Regions from separate parts of the Gottfriedia acidiceleris genome, predicted to be linked through region 1. Evidence: predicted binding sites of a transcription regulator. Region 1 holds the regulator's gene; the other holds the start of a gene.
The links. Region 1 encodes NrdR, which represses ribonucleotide reductase genes. Its sites were predicted from a motif close to AACACNATATATNGTGTT; they were not measured.

Region 1 (3,748 bases):
TCAAATGAGGATGATAACCATGCACCATATTTTTACACTCATTAAAAGATGGGCAATCTTCACAATTTACACTTTGTCCAATATACTCATATAGCTTAACTAAGCTACTATCAATCATTTGATCCGTAATTTCATTTTTATGCTCAGCTAAAAATGAAATAATTTTTGGGTGACTACGGACTTCTTGTCGCATTTTTTGAAATGTGTCCTGGAATTGTTTATTTTTCATTAATGCACTAAATGCGTTTTGAATAGGTTCCATTAGCGTCCTCCCATTTAACGTTTCTTTTTATTTTTAAACATTTCTAGTTCTTTTTCTAATCGTTTTCGTTCTTCATCTATCGAAGAATTATTTTGATTATTGATTGTTGCCGGTGCAGTCTGTGAATCTTTTGACTCACTCGATTGAAGCCAGTCAGGTACAATCTCAGTTCGAATTGTTTTATTTCGTCTATTACTTGTGCGAGTTTTTGCAGCAGTTGCACTCTGTTTAGTTTCTTCAAACTCTTTACGGGCAAGGTCCATAGCCTGTTTAACTGTTGTTACACCTTTTCTCGCCCAATGACTTGCTATCTTAATTACGTAATTTCTAGAAAGTTTTTTATCTAAACGAATCATTACATAGTCAATTAACACATTTGCGACTCCAGGTAGAAGCTTTTGATCAATCATAATCTCTTCGATAATTTTCAAATCAGCTTCACTTGGTTCAGCACCACCCGATATCTCCTTAAGGTACCTGCGAGGAGAAATTGTTTCGAAGCAATGAATTAATTTTTCTTCTTGAGTTGATGGCTGCTCATTGATCATTTGTCTATGCTGAATGGGTTGAACCTTTTCCACAATCGTAGGCAGAGCTTCATGATGTTGGAATTGATACCAGTCTCTTGCTTCAAGTCGAAGCGTCTCAATATTGATTTTATTATCTTCATTTAATGAGCGCATAACAATCGTTTTCATTTGAATTGGATTTATTCCATATAAAAATGCAAGTTTTAAAATTGTTTCTTTTACTTCTGTAGTAAATGCTCTTTTTGGAACAAACGAATCTGACAATCCATCTAAAAATAAAGCATAGTCAAACTCTTCCATTTTGACAGATAGTTTAATTGGCTGATTGTCTTGTAAAATTCTACGATCATTTGACGTAGAAAGATCATTACTTTGTTGAATTTCATTTAATTGCTCAACTGTAATTGCTTGGAATACCGAATCAAATGAACGTGAAATCTCACGAAACCCTTCTTTCGAAAATGCCTGTCTACTAAAAAAGGTTTTAGTTCGTTGATATTGTGTTTTTCCAATTGTTTTAAACAGAAAGATATTTAGGATAGGGTCTTCGAAAAAAGAATGAGGATCTAGCGGAGATTGAAGCTCATATAGAAGCTTTTTTGTACTATTTTCAAATCCTTCATAAACTTTAAGTAAGCCGATTCCTTCAAGGATTAATCTTTGTTCATAAATTGATTTTAAATTACTTTTCATTCCAAGCATTAAAGAATGATGTGTTAACGTATTAGGATTAAGGTCCGTTTGTTCACATTCACTCCAAAGCGTCATATATAAACTTAAAGCTTGACTACCAATTATAGGTTGATACAACATCGTCAATACTTGCCTGTGAAAATTATGTAAATACCCAGCTGCCATTACAGTATAAGGATCCGCAGGTAGAACATCCATCCAGTGTTGCTTATCAATAGACATTCAAACATTCCTTTCTTGTATCAAAAGAGCGAAGTATTATTCGTCTTTACCTCGCTCTTTGTTAATTAAATCTTTTAATTCATCAATGAATACATTGATATCTTTAAATTGACGATAAACTGACGCAAATCGTACGTATGCAACTTCATCCACTTTAGATAAATGCTCCATGACCATTTCACCTAGAACTTCACTCGGAACTTCTGATGTGCCACTATTTTTCAGTTCTTTTTCAATGCTATGAATAATATCTTCTAGCTGAGATAAAGAGACAGGGCGTTTTTCACACGCTTTAATCAGTCCCCTTAACATCTTATCTTTACTAAATTCTTCACGAGCTCCCTCTTTTTTTACAACTAAAATTGGATTATCTTCAACTCGCTCAAAAGTTGTAAAACGATGCTGACATTCTTCACATTCACGTCTTCTTCTAATTGAACGACCTTCATCTACTGGCCTACTATCAAGTACTCTTGTCCCATTGAAGTTACACGTTGGACATCTCATCGTTATAGTTCACTCCAAACACTTAATTGTTTAAACGTATTATTATAACTCTATACTATAACAAATTCAAAATAAACTAAAGTTTATTTCACGCTGTTGAAAAACTACCTTGTCAATTAATTATCAAATTTTCGTAAAAGGAGTAGAGTGATGTTGATTTCCATTACAGGATGCTCGCTTTCCATGGGGCGAGACCTGAGCCTCCTCGGCAAGCCTGCGGGGTCTCAGCCTTCCCGCTAATCCCATAGGAGTCGAGCATCCCTCCATTCCAATCAACTTATTCATCAAAAAATGTCTGAGATAAACCCTAATCAAATAGCCTTTACTTAGATTAATCTAACTTTAATCAGATTGTAGATCAATTAATATAGAACAGTTATTAAACTAAACAATCGAATTTGTTTTCCTAAAAATAGCCCATAATATTTTTAACTTCTAAAAAAATCACTACTAGTATTATAGGAAATAAAATCGCTCAAACACATTTACATTTAAAATCATTAAAAAATCATTCAAAAAATGCTAAATTCATCATTATTAAATGTTCATTTAAAGTCCGTTTTCCCTATTGACGTCTTTATATTTCAACACTCTGAAATAAACTAAAGTTTATTTCTTAAAAGTCACAAAGCCTATTTTTCATGCTCAACGAAATTTCATTAATTTATGTTAATGGAAATATTTTTCACTATGTAATGCTAGTTCATTCTCCAGAAGGCTATTAAAAGCTAGATTGTTTAGATAATCTAATCCGCTAACCTTGAAGAAGTATTAAACTAATCTATTTTTCAGGTATGATAATTTAGCCAAAACAAAAAAGAGAGATGAAAAATCACCTCTCTCAATTCTTTTTAGTTACCATTTACAACTTTTACATTATCAACTTGAATGGGACCCATTCCTCTTGGTAACTCAACGTTTTCGCGAGTATCAGCTTCTAAAGCTTCAGCGATAAAGTTTGCAGCTACATTCGGATCAATTCTATCACCGCAAGTGTAAACATCGATGCTTGCATAACCATGCTCAGGAAAACTGTGAATAGTTAAGTGTGATTCTGAAATGATTACGACACCACTAACGCCATGAGGAGCGAACTTGTGAAAAGCAACTTCACGAACTTCTGCACCAGAGCGTAACGCAGCATCAACAAAAGTCTCCTCAATAAATTTCATATCATTTAATTTTTCTGTATTGCATCCCCATAATTCTGAAATGACGTGACGACCCATAGTATCCATATTCATTTCCCCCTTAAAATAATTTGTCATGACTTCTATTGCGAAAGTATGATCAACTACCACGGGGGAAAGTTAGTCCAAAGAGGTCCTAACCCTTTAAGTAATTAGTTATACTTTTAGAAGTTCACGAAAGTTAGTATACTTTTTTTAAATTTGAATTGCAAGATAAATTTTATTTTTTTGTTATTTACCCAATTAATTGTGAAGAAAATATGTCTGGAAGTGCGATAAATGCATGTTTAACAAGGAAACAAAGGTACAGGTTTTTTAGGGAATATATGGTTATATATGTATTG
Region 2 (3,748 bases), 2.3 Mb from region 1:
ATCATAAAAAAAAGTCCCGTGATATACACGGGACCTTAGACTGATTTGGTAAAGAATTCTAATAAAATTTTAATAGAATCGAAATCTATGTAGTTCGAACCTTTTAAAATATGAATATAAGCAGAATCTACTATTTTTAAACTATTCGGCAGTTCTTAGTATTTTATAATTTTTATGGTTTACGACTGTTAGCGGTTCCATTTCTAAATCTCTGAAGTTTTCCATTATGGATATGTCAACAATGACAGAATTTTTATTAACTTTTTGTACTCTACCTTTCAACCCCTGTTTAAACTCAATGATATTTCCTGCTTCTGCAATTTTCATGAGCGTATCTCCTAACAAAGTTTTGATTTGACACCTTCTATAATGCATGAAAACGGTTTAAAGGTAAAGAGAAAATTTAAATTTTTTTACAATTTTGTCTTTTTTCATAAGAAATTATGTTTAAAAACCTTTTGAAAGGAAAAAATGGTTGTAGCACTTTCAGGAGGTTAGTTTGTTGAAAGAATGGTTTGAAGAGTTTGAAGTAGAAATTTCAAATGAAATTAAAAATTTAGTCAGTAGTAATACGCTTATAGGTGATCCGATTTTATTTTTTGAAAAAATTATTTTAGTACCATTTTTTGAAATGATTTTAGCGCTAGGCGAAGCCCATTCATCATATGAGTTTGCGAGTATTGGAACAGGAGTAGAAGTAATTCCTAAAGCATTTTTAGTTTTAAAAGATGGAAAGAGTGAAGTAATTTTAGTAAATAATAAAAATATGAATTTAGCTGTTACAGAAAAAATTCTTGATGTAACGATTTAGTTTCCATTAAGTACATTCTTTGTTAATGTTAGAATTGAATAGAAGTTTATTTCTTGTAGCCAAAAAACGATCAAAATAATAAAGGGTGATTATATGGAACAAAATGAGTTTATCTATTTGATTGATCAGTTAGTTAAAGGCGAGATTTCAGAAATTAGCGTTACAAAAGATGACTTTTTAACATTTAGACAAATTATCGTTAATCGAGAGGACTTTAAGCACTTTCGTGGAATTGCTCAGCACGGTGGACATGTAATTTATACTTACTTGGAAGAAGCTAGAAGTTAACTATTTTTGATGAAAATTTAAAGTCAAAATTATATTATTTTAATCGTGTACTCATTAAAAGTTTGCGAAAAAAAAAAGTTTTTTTAGCTTTTTTTCTTATTTCGCAAGGTGTTAATGAGTACTTTTTTTGTGAAAATGTTATGACCTCATTTGACAAAAAAATCGTTTTACACTTTATTGCACTCTTCTCCATAATTTGTTAAATTTCATATATTGTTTTGTTTCGAGACATATTGTCGAAATGTTTATTTTCTAAATTCAGTACCTATATGTTGTGTTTGTTCTAAAAAGGTAATACAATATGTAGGTATATAATATAAGTATTTTCAATATTCTTACATATTAACGAGGGTGATAATATGGTGATAGTTTACAGTTCAATGACTGGCAATGTTAAGCGATTTGTCAATAAAGTTAGAATGCCGTCAATCCAAATAAAAGATGGACTAAAAATTGAAGTACCGTATATTCTCGTAACCTATACTACAGGATTTGGTAACGTACCTGAAAACGTAAGTACTTTTTTGGAGAGTAATTCGAAGTATTTAAAAGCAGTCAGTGCAAGTGGTAATAAAAACTGGGGAGATTCTTTTGCAGCAAGTGCAGATAAAATAGCATCAGACTATCAAGTTCCAGTGTTATCAAAGTTTGAACTGTCAGGGACAAGTCGAGATGTACAATATTTTATTGAGGGAGTGGAAAAGCTTGAGACATATTGAGCTGAATAATGAATTGACGATTAAAAAAGATGGTTTTTTTGATCTCGCAAAAGATAAAGAAGCGCTTCTTTGTTTCTTAAAAGAAGTTGAAGATAAAAAGATTCAGTTTTCTTCTTTAAAAGAACGCTTAAACTATATGATTCAAGAAAACTACTATTATAATGTTGAGATGGATTACTCCTTTGATGAAATAGAAAAATTATATGAGTTAGTATTCAATGCAGGTTTCACTTTTCAATCATATATGGCCGCATCAAAATTCTTTAAAGATTACGCATTAAAAACAAATGATGGAAAGCATTACTTAGAAGGATATGAAGATCGAATTGCGATCGTTGCACTATATTTAGGAAGAGGCAATATCGAAAAAGCATTGAAATTAGCAAAAATGATGATTCAACAAAACTATCAGCCAGCTACTCCAACCTTCTTAAATGCTGGAAGAAGTAGAAGAGGCGAATTGGTGTCATGCTTCTTATTAGAAATGGACGATAGTTTAAATTCAATAGGATTTCAAATTAATACAGCAATGCAACTGTCAAAAATCGGCGGTGGTGTTGCATTAAATCTATCAAAACTTAGAGCTCGTGGAGAGCAAATTAAAGAAATTGATAACGCTGCAAGTGGTGTTGTTCCTGTTATGAAGCTATTAGAAGATTCATTTTCATATGCTAACCAGCTTGGACAACGGAAAGGTGCTGGTGCATCATATTTAAATATTTTCCACTGGGACGTAGTTGAATTTCTTGATACAAAAAAAATCAATGCCGATGAGAAGAGTAGAATTCAATCACTATCAATCGGTTTAATTGTTCCAAATAAATTCTTTGAACTAGCAGAAAAAAATGAACCATTCTACGTATTCGCACCATATACAGTGTATAAAGAATATGGAATTCATTTAGATGATTTTGATATAGATGAAAGATATGAAGAATTAATAAATAATGAGCGAGTTAAAAAGAAAAAACTAGATTTAAGTGCACGTGATTTTTTAGTGAAAATTGCTGCGATTCAATTAGAATCTGGTTATCCATATTTGATGTATAAAAGTAATGCTAATCAGCAGCATGCGTTAAAGGATATTGGCGAAATAAAAATGTCTAATTTGTGTTAATAGCTAGCACCTTCTAGGAGAAATTCTAGTCGAAAACTCTGTTAAACGGGAGAAGCCTTATAATAGGTAATCTACCGTGCTAAATCTTATCTTAAACAGTATTATAGTAAGTGTCTTATAGGTATTAAGTGTTATTAATTTCATTTATCAAGATGTAACATAATAATTAGGAATGTCTAAAGAAATCAAATCAAGATCGCAATATATTTCCTACCTATAAGAGACTTTCTGAAAGATTAAGATAAGTAAATGCCTAACGACTATCGAAAGCATAGCTGGATGAAAAACTCCAGTGAAGAAGCGAGTAGAGTACACTTAAAAGCGAGTGGAAAAGCAGAGCACCTTACCAGGTTGAGCTGAAGGTGATGATATAGTCTATCCTGCATGGTGACATGTAGCAGTTCATAAGAGAACGGGTTGGGTTGTAGCGGGCCTGATTGAATATAAGAGACAGAAATTTTTCAACTACAAGAAACATCAGTTATCAATAACTATGGTGAAGAAGATCAAATCAAACGTGATGTGAATTGTAATTTAGGATCATTAAACATTGTAAACGTAATGGAAAATAAAGCGATCAGAGAATCTGTACATGTTGGAATTGAGGCATTAACAGCTGTAACAGATATGACGGAAATAGAGAATGCACCTACAGTGAAAAAGGCAAATGAAGAACTTCATTCGGTTGGTCTAGGTGCAATGAATTTGCATGGATTTTTAGCGAAAAATGGAATTTCATATGAAAGTGCTGAGGCTAAAGATTTTGTGAACACATTCTTTATGATGGTAAACTTTTATTCTATTGAAAAAAGT

Region 2: the regulator NrdR is predicted to act here: its motif matches at 1,361-1,378, upstream of nrdI (class Ib ribonucleoside-diphosphate reductase assembly flavoprotein NrdI).

Annotation. Positions count from the first base shown of each region.
Region 1 covers NZ_CP096034.1:980,573-984,320, reverse strand. The annotation lists gene dnaI (primosomal protein DnaI) at 1-262, opposite strand, end outside; gene MY490_RS04635 (replication initiation and membrane attachment family protein) at 277-1,707, opposite strand; gene nrdR (transcriptional regulator NrdR) at 1,744-2,214, opposite strand; gene speD (adenosylmethionine decarboxylase) at 3,066-3,452, opposite strand.
Region 2 covers NZ_CP096034.1:3,302,572-3,306,319, reverse strand. The annotation lists gene MY490_RS15780 (YkvS family protein) at 142-327, opposite strand; gene MY490_RS15775 (spore germination protein GerW family protein) at 503-811, shown strand; gene MY490_RS15770 (hypothetical protein) at 905-1,099, shown strand; gene nrdI (class Ib ribonucleoside-diphosphate reductase assembly flavoprotein NrdI) at 1,459-1,818, shown strand; partial or broken gene MY490_RS15760 (ribonucleotide reductase N-terminal alpha domain-containing protein) at 1,805-2,932, shown strand; partial or broken gene MY490_RS15755 (ribonucleotide-diphosphate reductase subunit alpha) at 3,386-3,748, shown strand, end outside.